2 regions of the Saccharothrix sp. CCNWYY140 genome follow, and region 2 is predicted to be linked to the other one. Evidence: riboswitches for the same ligand, from Rfam matches in the RefSeq annotation. Region 2 holds a riboswitch; the other holds the start of a gene.

Region 1 (7,612 bases), on a different contig from region 2:
AGACCACCATCGACTCGTCGTACACCCGGAACCCGGCGTCCGGCACGTCCACCCGCGTCAACCACGGGATCACACCCAACTCCACGGTCGGCGCCATGCTCACCTCCCGCAGCCACGCCCAGTTGTCCGGGTCCGACCGCAACGCGCTCTCCGACAGCACGACCATCAACCGCCGGTCGCGCGCCGGCGTGCGCAGCAGCTGCGGCGGGAGGCTGGTCAACCCCAGCACCCGCACGGTGTCTGCCGCCGCCTCGGTCCGCGCCACGACCACCTGCCGCCCGGAAACCCCGCGGTGCACCACAGCCCGCCGATGCGCCGCCTCCCCCACCACCTCCTCCGCCAACGCGAGCAACCGCCGCCGCACCTCCGGCGTCACCCGGTACACGTCGGCGAGCCGCTGCACGTCGACGAGCTTGGGCACCAGCCGCCCGGTCTCCACTTTGGACACCTTGGACTGGCTGATACCCGCCCGCCGCCCCGCCGCCGCACCCGTCAGCCCCGAAGCCAGCCGGGCACGCAGCAGTTCGAGCGACAACTCCTGCCGCCGCAGTCGAGCATCCCGAACCGGCAACACCCGCTTGACCTTGGACCGCCGGTGCCCTCGACTGCGCAGCAGAACGCCTTCTGCGACGAGCGTGCTGCGGACAGCGCCGTAGGACCGACCTGTCGCCGCGGCCAGCGCGCGGATCGTCTGCCCTTTCGCGTAGCCCTTGACGACAGTCCGGGTGAAGCTCATCGGTGAATCCCTCCTCGCAGCACGCACACCAGGCACACCGGAGGGAAACCACTAACGGCAAACCCACGCTCACCGCCGGACCCACGCGCCCCCGCGAACCACCCTCAGCCGCCAGCCCACGCCACCCCACCGGCAGCCCGTCGGCGGCCACCCCGTCGGCAGCCACTCAGTCGGCGGCCACCCGTCGGCATCCGCCGTGCCCGCGACCACTGACCCCGCAGGCACCCCAGGCCCCGCACCCCGATCCGACAGCCCACCAAACCGCCTCGCCCGGCGCCAGTCACCCAGTCCACAGCCCACAGCCCACAACTCGCTGTCGCTGCTCGCGGCTCGCAGCTCACCGCGCAGGGACGCAGTCGCGCAGATCCTCCCCCCGGAGTTCTTACCTTCAAAGTTAACCTGCACGTGCAGACTTCACGAGTACACCTTCGTGTGAAGACTGTCCTGTCCAACACAACAATGCGGCAGACTCGACCACCCACCCGATGGCGAACGAGAGGCGAGGTAGGCGATGCCCGGGAACGGCGCGAGTCCCACGGCGGCCAAGCTGAAGCTCGGACAGGCGCTCGCCCGACTGCGCGAAGCCAGGGGCATCAGCCAAGAGCACGCGGCCACGGTGCTGGACTGCTCGCCCGCGAAGATCCGGCGCATCGAGGTCGGCGACGTGTCCATCCGACACGGCGAGCTGACCATCCTGCTGGACCACTACGGCACTTGCTGCGAGGTTCGCGAACCGCTCGAAGACTTGGCGCGCGAGGCCCGCAAACGCCGTCCCCGCAACGGTTTCGGCACGGTCCTGCCGACGTTCTTCCGCAGGTTCCACGCTCTGGAACAGCTGGCGGTGGAAGTCCTTCGCTACCAAGCGGAACTGGTCCCCGGTCCACTCCAGACAGCCGACTACGCCCGCGCCCTGCTCTGCACCCACCCGCACCACGAGCCGGAGGACGTGGACCGGCTCGTCGGAGCGCGCCTCGCACGGCTGGACCGCATCATCGACGGCGAGCAGTGGCTGCACGTGATCCTGCACGAGGCCGCCCTGTGGACCGGCGTCGGCTCACCGGAGGTCATGCGCGGCCAGTACCGCCACCTGCGCAAGCTGGCCACGCTGCCCAACGTGACTCTCCAGGTCGTGCCGCTGGACGCCCCGGCGCACACCCTCACCGGCTACCCGTTCGTCCTGCTGCGCCTGCCGGACAGCGACCCGATCGTCTACCTGGAAGCCCTGACCACCGCCGCCACAGTCGAGGAACCAAGCCACATCGCGCGTTACGAGGAGTCCTTCGAAACCCTCCGCCGAACCGCCCTGTCCCCCCAGAAAACCTCCGCACTCCTGACCACGCTGGAGAAATCCCGATGACACCGGAGCCACGGACGACAACCTGGCGCAAGTCAACCCACAGCGGCGGCACCGGCGGCGACTGCGTCGAACTGGCCCACACCAACACAACAGTCCTGGTCCGCGACTCAAAAAACCCGCACACGCCCCCTTTGCGCTTCGCCCCAACCACATTCGGGACTTTCCTGCGAACGCTCAGGAGCGCTTGAGCCGCCACTCCCGTACGACGTGCTCGACGTCGAAGGTCATCAGGTTCAACGGCGGCCCGGACATCGGTTTGCGGATCGCCTCGGTGATCTTCGCGTTGATCTCCCCGAGAATCCGCCGCACCTCCTCCTCGGACGCCGCCCTCCCGGCCGCCTCACGAGCCTCCGCCGCCTCCTTGCGGAGCTGGAGGGTCGGCGGCAACACGCTGCCCTCTTCCCGGCGCACTTTCTCCTTGACCCACCACAACTCGTCATGCGCCCCGGACAACCCGGCCAACGGCTTGCCGGCCCCAGGCAACCCGTCGAACTCGCCCTTCTCCTGAGCCTCGCGAATCTGCCGCTCCACCCACGTCTCAAAGCCGACACCGGCAGGCTTGCGCTGGGTCATACCCCCAACGGTACCCGCGCCACCCCCTCCCCCGCCGCCACTGCGAGCCGCCGATTGCGCGCCGCCAGCCGGACCGCCAACTGCCGATTAGCCGGGGCTGCGGGCTGCGCGGGCTGCGGACTGCGGGATCGGGTCACCGCGGGTGGACAGAGCGCGGATGGGTGGGCTGCGGCGGGCCGAGGATGGGCCAGCGGGACTGGCAGGGCGCGGCAGGCAGGGCGCGGCAGGCAGGGCGCGGCAGGCAGGGCGCGGCAGGCAGGGCGCGGCAGGCAGGGCGGGGTGAGCCGGGGCGAGGCGGGGTCGCGGATGGGGGCCGCGCGGCGGGCGAGGCTGCGCGGCGGGCGAGGGCAGGTGTGCGGCGGGACGGGCGGAGGCCAGGCCGGGCAGGTGCGAAGCCAGTCGGGTTGAGCGCGAGTCCGCCGGGCGGGCCGGGGCCGAGGTGGGCGCTCGGGAGCTGGGCGGGGTCGGTGGTGGCGGGGTCGGTGGTGGGTAGGGGTCGAGTGCGGGTGTTGGGGTGTGGCGGTGATGGGGGCCGCCGTCTTGCCCGCCCGCTCCATATCACGGGACGCGTGACCTCCGAAGTGGTTCCCGATCCTGCATGTCACTCGATCGGGTCGAACATCCCCTCTACCAGATTCGATCTACCTGACACACCACCTGGTGCCTGTTCACAGATCCACCCACAACATGTAGTGTCCAGCCCGCTGGTGGATCACCGTCCTACCCGGTGACGCAAGAGGGAACCCGGTGTGAGTCCGGGACTGCCCCGCAGCGGTGAGCGGGAACGACAGCCGTCAACGAGCACTGGGTTTCGTGCCTGGGAAGCGACGGCCAGTAGGTCTGTGCACGGTGCCCGCGAGTCCGAACACCTGCCACCTGTGCGCGTGCCGAAACACCTCGGTGCGCGGTTTGGTCCTGCTCACGAGGAGAGAGCCTTGACCGTTGTCGACGCGCGGCCTGTGGACGGCCCGCGGTCTGTGCCGGATGCGCTGCGGCGGGAAGTGGCGCAGTTGGCCGGCGATCTGCCCGACGTACACACCGATCGGGTCCTGCGCCTGGTCGAGTCGGGGTTGAACACCGACGGTGACCCGCGTGACCTGGCGGTTCGTGCCGCTGCCGCGCTGACTGCCACCGACCCGCAGTACTCCAAGCTTGCCGCTCGCCTGCTTGCTCGGGCCATCGCCGAAGAAGTGGGGCAAGACCGGTTCTCGAGCGTAGTCGCGCGGGCGGCGCGGCTGGGGTTGTTGTCTGAACGGCTTGCTGGCTTCGTCGAGCGGAACGCCACAGCGTTGGACGCGACGGTGGACGAAGGTGCGACGGATCGGTTCGAGTACTTCGGGCTGCGGACGGTGTACGACCGGTACCTGTTGCGGCACCCCGAGGAGCGCACGGTCATCGAGGCGCCGCAGCACTTCTTCCTGCGTGTCGCCTGCGGGCTGTCCGAGACGGTCGAGGAAGCGCGCGAGCTCTACGCCCTCCTGTCCCGCCTGGACTACCTGCCCAGCTCACCCACCCTCTTCAACGCCGGCACCCGCCACCCGCAGCTGTCCTCCTGCTTCCTGCTCGACTCGCCCCGCGACGAGCTGGAGTCGATCTACCACCGCTACGGCGAGGTCGCCCGGCTGTCGAAGTTCTCCGGTGGCATCGGCATCTCGTGGACGCGCATCCGTTCCCGCGGCTCGCTGATCAGGGGCACCAACGGCCGTTCCAACGGCATCGTGCCCTGGCTGCGCACGCTGGACGCCTCGGTCGCCGCGGTCAACCAAGGCGGCCGGCGCAAGGGCGCTGCCTGTGTCTACCTCGAACCGTGGCACGCCGACGTCGAGGAGTTCCTGGAGCTGCGGGACAACACCGGTGACGAGGCGCAGCGCACGCACAACCTCAACCTGGCGCTGTGGGTGCCCGACGAGTTCATGCGCCGCGTCGAGCAGGACGCCGACTGGTCGCTGTTCGACCCCACGGACGTCCCGCACCTGACCGACCTGTCGGGCGCGGACTTCGACGCCGCCTACAAAACAGCCGAACACGAAAACCTCGCCAAAAGGACGGTGCCGGCCCGCGCGCTCTACGGCCGCATGATGCGCACGCTGGCCCAGACCGGCAACGGCTGGATGACGTTCAAGGACGCCGCGAACCGCGCCTCCAACCAGACCGCGGTCCCGGGCAACGTCATCCACCTCTCCAACCTGTGCACCGAGATCCTGGAGGTCACCAGCGACGACGAGACCGCCGTCTGCAACCTCGGCTCGGTGAACCTGGCCCGGCACGTCACCGGCGACGACATGGACTGGGACCGCCTGCGCGCGACCGTCCGCACGGCGGTGAAGTTCCTGGACCGCACGATCGACCTCACCTACTACCCCACCTCGTCGGCGGGCGGCGGCAACCGGCGGTGGCGGCCGGTCGGGCTGGGCGTGATGGGGCTGGCCGACGTGTTCTTCCAGCACAAGCTCGCGTTCGACTCCCCCGAGGCGCTGGAGCTGTCCACCCGGATCGCCGAGGAGATCGCGCTGACCGCGTTCGAGACCTCGGCGGAACTGGCCGAGAAGCACGGTCCGCACCCGGAGTTCGGCGCCACCCGCGCCGCGCGCGGTCAACTGCACCTCGACCACTTCCCGGACGCCGCACCGCGCCAACCCGAGCGCTGGCAACGGCTCCGCGACAAGATCGCCCGCCACGGCCTGCGCAACTCGCTGATCGTGGCCATCGCGCCCACCGCCACCATCGCGTCCATCGCGGGCTGTTCGGAGTGCATCGAGCCGGTGGTGTCCACGCTGTTCAAGCGCGAGACCCTGTCCGGGGAGTTCCTCCAGGTCAACCCGTACCTGGTGCGCGACCTCAAGGACCTGGGCCGCTGGGACCAGGCCACCCGCGACGCCATCAAGCAGGCCGACGGCTCGATCCAGGGCCTCGACCTGCCCGCCGACTTGAAGGCCCGCTACCGCACCGCGTGGGAACTGCCGCAGAAGGCGCTGATCGACCTCGCCGCCGCGCGCACGCCGTACGTGGACCAGAGCCAGTCGCTCAACCTGTTCTCCGCCGCCCCGACGATCGGCAAGCTGTCGTCGATGTACGCCTACGCCTGGCGCGCGGGCCTCAAGACCACCTACTACCTGCGTTCCCGCCCGGCGACGCGCATCGCCCAAACGACGATCACCACCACCGCGATCGCCTGCTCCCTGGAGAACCCCGAGACCTGCGAGGCCTGCCAGTGACCGCCCTCCTGCTCGACCCCGGCATGGACCTGACCCTGCGCCCCATGCGCTACCCCGACTTCTACGAGCAGTACCGGGCCGCGATCCGCAACACGTGGACCGTCGAGGAGGTGGACCTCGCCGCCGACGTCGCCGACCTGGCCCGCCTGACCCCCGCCGAACACCACCTGGTCAAGCGGCTGGTCGCGTTCTTCGCCACCGGCGACTCGATCGTGGCCAACAACCTCGTGCTCAACCTCTACCAGCACGTCAACGCGCCCGAGGCCCGCCTCTACCTCTCCCGCCAACTGTTCGAGGAGGCAGTCCACGTCCAGTTCTACCTGACCCTGCTGGACACCTACCTGCCCGACCACGACGAGCGCGCGCAGGCGTTCGCGGCGATCGAGCACATCCCGTCGATCCGCGCCAAGGGCGAGTTCTGCTTCAAGTGGATCGACTCGATCAACGGCCTGACCGCGCTGCGCACCCGTGAGGACCGCCGCGCGTTCCTGCTCAACCTGATCTGCTTCGCCGCGTGCATCGAGGGCTTGTTCTTCTACGGCGCCTTCGCCTACGTCTACTGGCTGCGCTCGCGCGGCCTGCTGCAAGGCCTCGCCACCGGCACGAACTGGGTGTTCCGCGACGAGTCCATGCACATGAACTTCGCCTTCAGCATCGTGGACACGGTTCGCAACGAAGAACCGGACCTGTTCGACGACGACCTGCGCGCTCAGGTGACCGCCATGCTCCAGGAGGCGGTCGAGGCGGAGTTCCGGTTCGCGCAGGACGTCTGCGGCGACGGCCTGGCCGGCATGAACGCCCGTGACATGCGCGAGTACCTGTCCTACGTGGCCGACCAGCGGCTGGTGCGGCTGGGCATGGACCCGGTGTTCGGCGCGTCGAACCCGTTCCCGTTCATGGAGTTGCAGGACGTGCAGGAGCTGACCAACTTCTTCGAGCGGCGCGTCTCGGCCTACCAGGTCGCCGTGTCGGGCACGGTCTCCCTGGACGAGGACTTCTGACAACACTGCCGGTTGTGCTCCGAGATGAGCACAACCGGCAGTGTCCACTCAGGACAGACCGCAGATCGGCGTGGGGTTCCAGCCGGTCGGGTCGCCGTTGACGATCATCCCGGTGGTCGCCGAACCGCCGGGCATGACCAGCGCGTTCCAGGACACGTTGCGGACGGTGACGTTCAGCCCGGACTGGCTGACCGTGCCGTTCCACACCTGCGCCACGGTCATGCCCTGGGCCAGCGCGAACCCGACCGACCAGGACGAGGTGGCCGTGGTGCCCCGGTTGGTGAAGGTGATCTCGACCTGGAACCCGCCCGGCCACTTGCTGACCACCTTGACCACCGCGTCACACGTGGACCCCGGCGAAGTCGTCGTGGTCGTCGTGGTCGTCGTCGTGGTCGTGGTCGTCGGCGAGACCCCGCCCAACGCGTTCACCACAGCGGGGAACCACCGGTTCGCGATCTTCCGGTCCCCCGACGCGTTGGGGTGCACCCCGTCCCCGGTGTCGGCGGACGTGGAGAACCCGGTCCACTGGTCCACCACGACCACCGGCGACCGGGCGGTGGACTTCGCCGCCGCCCACCCGGGGATCGCCGCGTTCAGGTCGACCACCCGCTGCGCGCACTCCGCGCAGTTGGCCGGGTTCATCGGGATGATCTGCGCGACCAGGACCTTCACGTCCGGGTTGTCCGCCCGCATCTGGTCGACCAGCTTGCCGAACGCGGCCAGGATCGTC
Region 2 (7,612 bases):
CGATGCCGCAGCTAGGCCCGACCCACGATCGTGCCCGCCCGGTCGATGACGACGACGTCGACCTCGACCGGCGCGCCCTTGAGGACGGCGTCGGCGGTGTCCTTGGCCTTGGCGGCGATGAGGTCGCCGAACGGGACACCGGCCTCCTGGCACAGGTGCAGCGCGCCCAGGGCGGTGTTGGCGGTGCGGACGCGTTCGGCCAGGTCGGGGTCGTCGACGAGGGACGCGAGGAAGTCGTGGTTGACCTGCGACCGCCCGGAGTGCAGGTCGAGGTGGCCGTCCGCGAGCTTGGACAGCTTCCCGATGCCGCCCGCGATGGTCAGCCGGGGCACGGGGTGGCGCTTGAGGTACTTCAGCACCGCGCCCGCGAAGTCGCCCATGTCCAGCAGGGCGTCTTCGGGCAGCCCGTGCACCTCCGCCGCGACCTTCTCCGAGGTGCTGCCGGTGCACCCGGCGACGTGCTGGTAGCCGGCGGCGCGGGCCACGTCGATGCCCCGGCGGATGCTGTCGATCCACGCCGAGCACGAGTAGGGCACGACGATGCCGGTGGTGCCCAGGATGGACAGCCCGCCGAGGATGCCCAGACGCGGGTTCCAGGTCTTCTTGGCCAGTTCCTCGCCGTGGTCGACGGAGATCTCGATCTCCACGTCCCCGGTGCCGCCGTGCGCCGCGGCGACCCGTTCGACGTGCTCGCGCATCATCCGGCGGGGAACCGGGTTGATGGCCGGCTCGCCCACCGGGAGGGGCAGGCCGGGCTTGGTGACCGTGCCCACGCCGGGACCGGCCTTGAACGTGACACCCGTTCCCGGTGCGCCGTGGCGGACCGTCGAGCGGATGAGCGCGCCGTGCGTGACGTCCGGGTCGTCCCCCGCGTCCTTGACGACGGCGGCGGAGGCGTGGTCCTCGGCGAGTTCCTCCTGCGCGAGGGCGAAGCTCGGGGTCTGGCCCTTGGGCAGCAGGATCTCCACCGGGTCGGGGAACTCTCCGGTGAGCAGCGCCGTGTAGGCGGCGGTGGTGGCGGCCGTGGCGCAGGCCCCGGTCGTCCACCCGTAGCGCAGGTTCACGAGGTCAGGATGCAACAGCCGTGAGAACCGTGTTGGTCCTGGGTGGCACCGGCGAGGCCCGCGCGCTGGCTGCGGAGCTGACCGGCGGGCGGCCTCCGGCCCCCGATTCCATTGTCCCACGGGGGTACGACACTGCGGCCGAAGCTCCCCTGGGGCTCATTCTGCCGGCCGGGTGCGACAGTGCAGTCGAAGCGCCCCCGGGGCTCAGTCTGCCAGCCGGGTATGACACCGCCGCGCCGCTGCGGGTGGTGTCGTCGCTGGCCGGGCGGGTGAGCGCGCCCCGGCTGCCGGTCGGTGAGGTGCGGATCGGCGGGTTCGGCGGGGTGGGGGGGCTGGTCGAGTACCTGCGGACCGAAGACGTGTCCGCGGTGGTCGACGCCACGCACCCGTTCGCCGAGCGGATGACCGCCAACGCCGTCGCGGCCTGTCGGGAAGCCGGCGTGCCGTTGCTGGTGCTGCGGCGGCCCGGATGGCCGGCGGAAGAAGGCTGGACCTGGGTGGACTCGCTGGAAGAGGCGGCAGCGGCGGTGGGGGAGCGCAGGGCGTTCATCACCACCGGGCGGCAGGGGCTGGGGGCGTTCTCCAGCGGTATCGCGCGCACGGTGGACCCGCCCGAGCCGCCGGTGCCCGGCGTGACCGTCCTGCTCGACCGCGGACCGTACACAGTGGACAGCGAGCTGGAACTCCTGCGGGAGCACGACATCGAGGTGCTGGTCACCAAGGACAGCGGCGGGCCGATGACCTCCGCCAAGCTGCAAGCCGCGAAAGAGCTGGGCATCCCGGTGGTCGTCGTGAGGCGACCGCCCCTGCCCGCCGGGGTCGACGTGGTGGGGACGGTCGCCGAAGCGGTCGAGTGGGTCAGCCGGGGTAGCGGCGGGGCGTGAAGACGGTGCCGCGGTCGGTCAGCTTCGTCTGGGACGAGCCGATCAGCAGCAGGCAGCGCATGTCCACGGTCGACGGGTCCAGGTCGGCCAGCCGCACCACGCGGACCTCCTCCTCCGGACCGCCGACATCGCGCCCCACCACGACCGGGGTGTCCGGCGCGCGGTGCTCCAGCAGCAGGTCACGGGCCTTCTCCACCTGCCACGTCCGGCTGCGCGAGGCCGGGTTGTAGATCGCCAGCACCAGGTCGGCGGCAGCGGCGGCGGCCAGGCGGGACGCGATGACGTCCCACGGCTTGAGCCGGTCGGACAGCGAGATCACGGCGTAGTCGTGCCCCAGCGGCGCGCCCGCCCGGCTGGCCACCGCGTGCGCGGCGGTCAGGCCCGGCAGGACCCGCACGGGCACGTCGGCGAACTGCTCCTCGGCGGCCACCTCCAGCACGGCGCTGGCCATCGCGAACACCCCCGGGTCACCGGAGGACACCACGGCCACCCGCCGCCCCCGCTTGGCCAGGTCCAGCGCGAACGCCGCCCGCTCGGACTCCACCTTGTTGTCCGAGGCGTGCTTGCGCTGGCGCGGCGACACGGCCACCCGATCGAGGTAGGTGACGTACCCGACCAGGTCATCCGCCGACGCCAACGCCTGCCGCGCCTCGGGCGTCAGCCACTCCGGCCCGGCCGGACCCAGACCGACCACCACCACCTCACCGCGGCCCTCGGGCGAGCTGGGGGACTTGCTGGGCAGCAACGCCAACGAGAAGTACGGCACCCCGTCAGCGTCCACTTCGGACAGTGGCGAGGTGCGTTGCTTCCCGGTCGTGGCGCGCTCGACGTACCAGGCCTCGTCCAGCCGCCCCGACCGTTCCAACGCCGCCCGCACCTGCGGGAACGTCCGACCCAGCTTCATGATCGCCACCGGGTCGCCGGAGGAGAGGTGCGCGGCCAGCGTGTCGGCGGGCAGCGTGCCGGGCAGCACGGTGAGCACCTCGTCCCGCTCCACCAACGGCTTCCCGATCACCGCCGCGCCGGCCGACACCGACGTCACCCCGGGCACGACCTCCGCCGGGTACCGGTCCGCCAACCGCTTGTGCAGGTGCATGTACGAGCCGTAGAAGAACGGGTCGCCCGCCGCCAGCACCACCACGGTCCGCCCCGCGTCCAGGTGCGCCGCCAGCCGCGCCGCGCACTCCTCGTAGAACGCGTCGATCTCGCCCTGGTAGTCGTCGCTGTCCTCGGTCGTCACCGGGTAGACCAGCTGCTCTTCGATCTGGTCCGGCCGCATGTAGCAGGCGGCGATGTTCCGGGCCACGCTGCGGCCGTGCCGCGCGCTGTGGAACACCACCACGTCGGCCTCGCCGATCAGCCGGGCCGCCTTGACGGTCACCAGCTCCGGGTCGCCCGGCCCCACCCCGACCCCGTACAGCCTGCCCGTCATTCTTCCTCGCTCGCGATCGCGTTGACGGCCGCCGCGGTCATGGCGCTGCCGCCCCGACGCCCGCGCACGACCAGGTACTCCAAGCCGAGGTCGTTGGCCGCCAAGGCGTCCTTCGACTCGGCCGCGCCGATGAACCCGACCGGCACGCCCAGCACGGCGGCGGGCTTCGGCGCGCCCGCGGCCACCATGTCCAGCAGGTGGAACAACGCGGTCGGCGCGTTGCCGATGGCCACCACCGCGCCTTCCAACCGGTCACCCCACAGCTCCAGCGCCGCCGCACTGCGCGTGTTGCCCATCTCCGCGGCCAAACCGGGCACGCGCGGGTCGGACAACGTGCACAGCACCTCGTTGTCCGCGGGCAACCGCTTGCGCGTCACGCCCGCCGCCACCATCTGCGCGTCGCACAGGATCGGCGCGCCCGCGAGCAGCGCCTCCCGCGCGGACTCGACCACGCCGGGGGAGTAGGAGAGGTCGTGGACCAGGTCGACCATGCCGCAGGCGTGGATCATCCGCACCGCGACCCGCGCCACGTCCGCCGGCAGCCCGGTCAGGTCCGCCTCGGCGCGGATGGTCGCGAACGACTGGCGGTAGATCTCCGCGCCGTCCTTGATGTAGCTGGTCACCTGATCTCCTCGTACCCGTCGCCGGTCGCGACGTACTCCACCACGTCCCCCGCCGGCCGCCCGCACCGCCGCGCGCAACCCGACCAGTGCACCCGACCCGCGTGCGGCGTGCCGATCCACGCCGTGGCGTCCGCCCGCACGTCCGACAGCGACTTCGCGCAGCCGGGCCGCCCGGTGCACGCGCTCACGCCGTGCCACGGCGAGTCCGGCGAGGTGAACAGCCCTGTCGTATCCGTCCCGCTCGGCACGACCACACTGCGCCACGGCGTGATCCGCACCGGCACCCCGGCGAGCAGCCGGGCGTCCAGCCGCCCCAGCGGCACCCCCGCGACCACCTGAGAGCCGTACTCCCCGGGTGCGACCGGAGTCACAGCCGGGACAAGCCTTTCGGCGACCGGCTCGCCCAGGGCGTCCGTGATCTTCCGCACACCGGAGTCCACTTCGGACAGCCGCCAGGCGCTGCCGCGGATCCGCTGGAACAGCCGGGAAGCCGCCACCACCGCCGCCACTGGATCGGTCACGCGCACCCCGGAATCGGTTCCGGCGAGGAACAAGGCGTCACCCACCAGGCCGATGTCCCCACCCAGCCCGCTCACGCCCGCACCCACTGTGACCAGGAACCGCCCCGGCAGGTCGGCCAGCCCCGGCACCGCGCACAGCGCCCGGTCGATCTCGTCCACCAGGTCCTGGTTGTCCTCCAGCGGCGCGGCGATGATGTTGCGCATCCGCTCGTGCGTCCGCGAGGGCAGCAGGCCGACTTCGGTCAGGAGCGCTCCCAGGACGTGCTCGTCACCCGCCCGCAAGCCCCTGATCTGCACGTTCGCCCGCGAGGTCAGCTCGAGCGACCCGTCGCCCCACTCCAGCGCGGCCCCGCGCAGGGCGTCGAACTGGACGGCCGAGAGCGTCCCGCCGGGCACCCGGACGCGCGCCAGCCCGCCGTCGGCCGCCTGGTGCACGTCGACGGCGCCGGGGCACGCGTCGGGTCGTTCACGCTCCTGGGGCATGGGCTGGATGCTAACGCCCGTTAGGGTTGGCTCCGAACGGCGAAGCACAGCAGAGGAAGCCGGTGCGAATCCGGCGCGGTCCCGCCACTGTGACCGGGCGCGAGCCCGGGAGCCAGGAACTCTCGCCCAGCCGTTTCCCTACGACCTGGGGCGAGGACCCCCGAGGGATGGAGCCCGCACGTGATCCTGCTGCTGTCGACCTCCGACACCGACCTGCTGTCCGCCCGATCGAGCGGCGCCGACTTCCGCCTGGGCAACCCCGCCCGGCTGACCGTGGACGACCTGCCCGCCCTGGTTGAGGGCGTGGACCTGGTGGTCGTGCGCATCCTGGGCGGTCGGCGGATGTGGGAGGAGGGCCTGGACTGGCTGCTCGCCGGCCCCCGCCCGGTCGTCGTGCTCGGCGGTGAGCAGAACCCGGACGCGCCGCTGATGGAGCTGTCCACCGTGCCGGGCGGGGTGTGCGCGGAGGCGCATGCCTACCTCGCCCACGGCGGCCCGGCGAACCTCGCCGAGCTCTTCAACTTCCTGTCCGACACGGTCCTGCTGACCGGTTTCGGCTTCAACCCGCCCGTCGCCGCCCCCACCTGGGGCCTGCTGGAGCGCGCCGAGGGGCGGCCTCCGGCCCCCGCTTCCATCGTCCCACCGACCACCGACAATTTGGCGGCTCCGGTCGTGGCGGTGTTGTACTACCGGGCTCACCACGTCGCCGGGAACACCGCGTTCGTGCACGCCCTCTGCGACGCGATCGAGGCCAAGGGCGGCCGGGCGCTGCCGATCTACTGCGCGTCCCTGCGCACCGCCGAACCCGAACTGCTCGCCGAACTCGGCAAGGCCGACGCGCTGGTCGTGACCGTGCTCGCGGCCGGCGGCACCAAGCCCGCCACGGCCTCCGCGGGCGGGGACGACGACGCCTGGGACGTGGGCGCGCTGGCCGCGCTCGACATCCCGATCCTCCAGGGCCTGTGCCTGACCTCCAGCCGTGCCGCGTGGGACGAGAACGACGACGGACTGTCCCCTTTGGACACCGCCACCCAGGTCGCCATCCCCGAGTTCGACGGCCGGATCATCACCGTCCCGTTCTCCTTCAAGGAGGTCGACGAGGACGGTCTCACCGTCTACGTCGCCGACCCCGAGCGCGCGCTGCGCGTGGCCGGCATCGCCGTCCGCCACGCACGACTCCGGCACATCCCCAACGCCGACAAGAAGATCGTCGTCATGCTGTCGGCCTACCCGACCAAGCACTCCCGCATCGGCAACGCGGTCGGCCTCGACACCCCGGCCAGCGTCGTCCGGCTCCTCAACGCCCTGCGCGACAACGGTTACGACATCGGCGACGACCTGCCCGGCGTGGACAACCTCGACGGCGACGCCCTGATCCACGCGCTCATCGCCGCCGGCGGTCAGGACGTGGACTGGCTCACCGAGGAGCAGATCCAGGGCAACCCGGTGCGCATCAAGGCCTCCGCCTACCGCGAGTGGTTCGCCACCCTCCCCGAGGACACCCGGCAGGAGATCGAACAGCACTGGGGCCAGGCCCCCGGCGAGCTGTTCGTCGACCGGTCCCGGGACAAGGACGGCGAGATCGTCCTGGCCGCGCTCCGGTCCGGCAACGTCGTCGTCATGGTCCAGCCGCCGCGCGGCTTCGGCGAGAACCCCATCGCCATCTACCACGACCCGGACCTCCCGCCCAGCCACCACTACCTGGGCGCGTACCGGTGGCTGGAGTCGGAGTTCGGCGCGGACGCCGTCGTGCACGTCGGCAAGCACGGCAACCTGGAGTGGCTGCCCGGCAAGGCGGTCGGCATGTCCGCCGGCTGCGGCCCGGACGCGGCCCTCGGTGACCTGCCGCTGATCTACCCGTTCCTGGTCAACGACCCGGGCGAGGGCACGCAGGCCAAGCGCCGCGTGCACGCCACCCTGGTAGACCACCTGGTGCCGCCGATGGCCCGCGCCGACAGCTACGGCGACATCGCCCGCTTGGAGCAGCTGCTGGACGAGCACGGCACCATCGCCGCGATGGACCCGGCGAAGCTGCCGGCGATCCGCGCCCAGATCTGGACCCTGATCCAGGCCGCGAAGCTCGACCACGACCTGGGCCTGGACGACCGCCCGCACGACGCCGAGTTCGACGAGCTGATCCTGCACGTGGACGGCTGGCTGTGCGAGGTCAAGGACGTCCAGATCCGCGACGGCCTGCACGTGCTCGGCGAGCCGCCCACGGGGGAGACCCGCGTCAACCTGGTGCTGGCGATCCTCCAGGCCAAGCAGATGTGGGCCGGCCAGGTCGCCGCCCTGCCGGGCCTGCGCGAGGCCCTGGGCCTCAAGGACTCCACCCGCACCTCCGTCGACGCCGTCGAGGCCGAGGCACGCGCCCTGGTCCAGGCGATGGAGGACGCCGACTGGGCCCCGGCGACCGCCCGCACCCTCACCGACAACGAGGACGTCGCCCGCATCCTGGAGTTCGGCGCACGAGAAGTGGTCCCACGCCTGGCCCGCACCACCGACGAGCTGACCAACACCCTGCACGCGCTCAACGGCGGCTACGTCCCCGCCGGCCCGAGCGGCTCCCCGCTGCGCGGCTTGGTGAACGTTCTGCCGACCGGCC

Evidence for each region. A riboswitch is a leader RNA that binds a small molecule or an ion and turns the genes downstream of it on or off. The one in region 2 is predicted to bind cobalamin.
Region 1: it holds a riboswitch for cobalamin, as region 2 does, so the genes downstream of both, WBN91_RS01635 (ribonucleoside-diphosphate reductase subunit alpha) here and cobN (cobaltochelatase subunit CobN) in region 2, are expected to answer to the same signal.

The regions. Positions count from the first base shown of each region.
Region 1 covers NZ_JBBEGC010000002.1:74,466-82,077, reverse strand. Annotated here, with positions in the region: gene WBN91_RS01655 (Scr1 family TA system antitoxin-like transcriptional regulator) at 1-574, opposite strand, end outside; partial or broken gene WBN91_RS39100 (helix-turn-helix domain-containing protein) at 599-736, opposite strand; gene WBN91_RS01650 (helix-turn-helix domain-containing protein) at 1,248-2,093, shown strand; gene WBN91_RS01645 (DUF397 domain-containing protein) at 2,090-2,281, shown strand; gene WBN91_RS01640 (J-domain-containing protein) at 2,268-2,666, opposite strand; cobalamin riboswitch at 3,358-3,557, shown strand; gene WBN91_RS01635 (ribonucleoside-diphosphate reductase subunit alpha) at 3,602-5,881, shown strand; gene WBN91_RS01630 (ribonucleotide-diphosphate reductase subunit beta) at 5,878-6,882, shown strand; gene WBN91_RS01625 (cellulose binding domain-containing protein) at 6,931-7,612, opposite strand, start outside.
Region 2 covers NZ_JBBEGC010000057.1:28,768-36,379, forward strand. Annotated here, with positions in the region: gene cobM (precorrin-4 C(11)-methyltransferase) at 1-15, shown strand, start outside; gene WBN91_RS23555 (cobalt-precorrin-5B (C(1))-methyltransferase) at 12-1,058, opposite strand; gene WBN91_RS23560 (cobalt-precorrin-6A reductase) at 1,274-1,948, shown strand; gene WBN91_RS23565 (precorrin-2 C(20)-methyltransferase) at 1,923-3,380, opposite strand; gene WBN91_RS23570 (precorrin-8X methylmutase) at 3,377-4,003, opposite strand; gene WBN91_RS23575 (hypothetical protein) at 4,000-5,007, opposite strand; cobalamin riboswitch at 5,019-5,151, shown strand; gene cobN (cobaltochelatase subunit CobN) at 5,188-7,612, shown strand, end outside.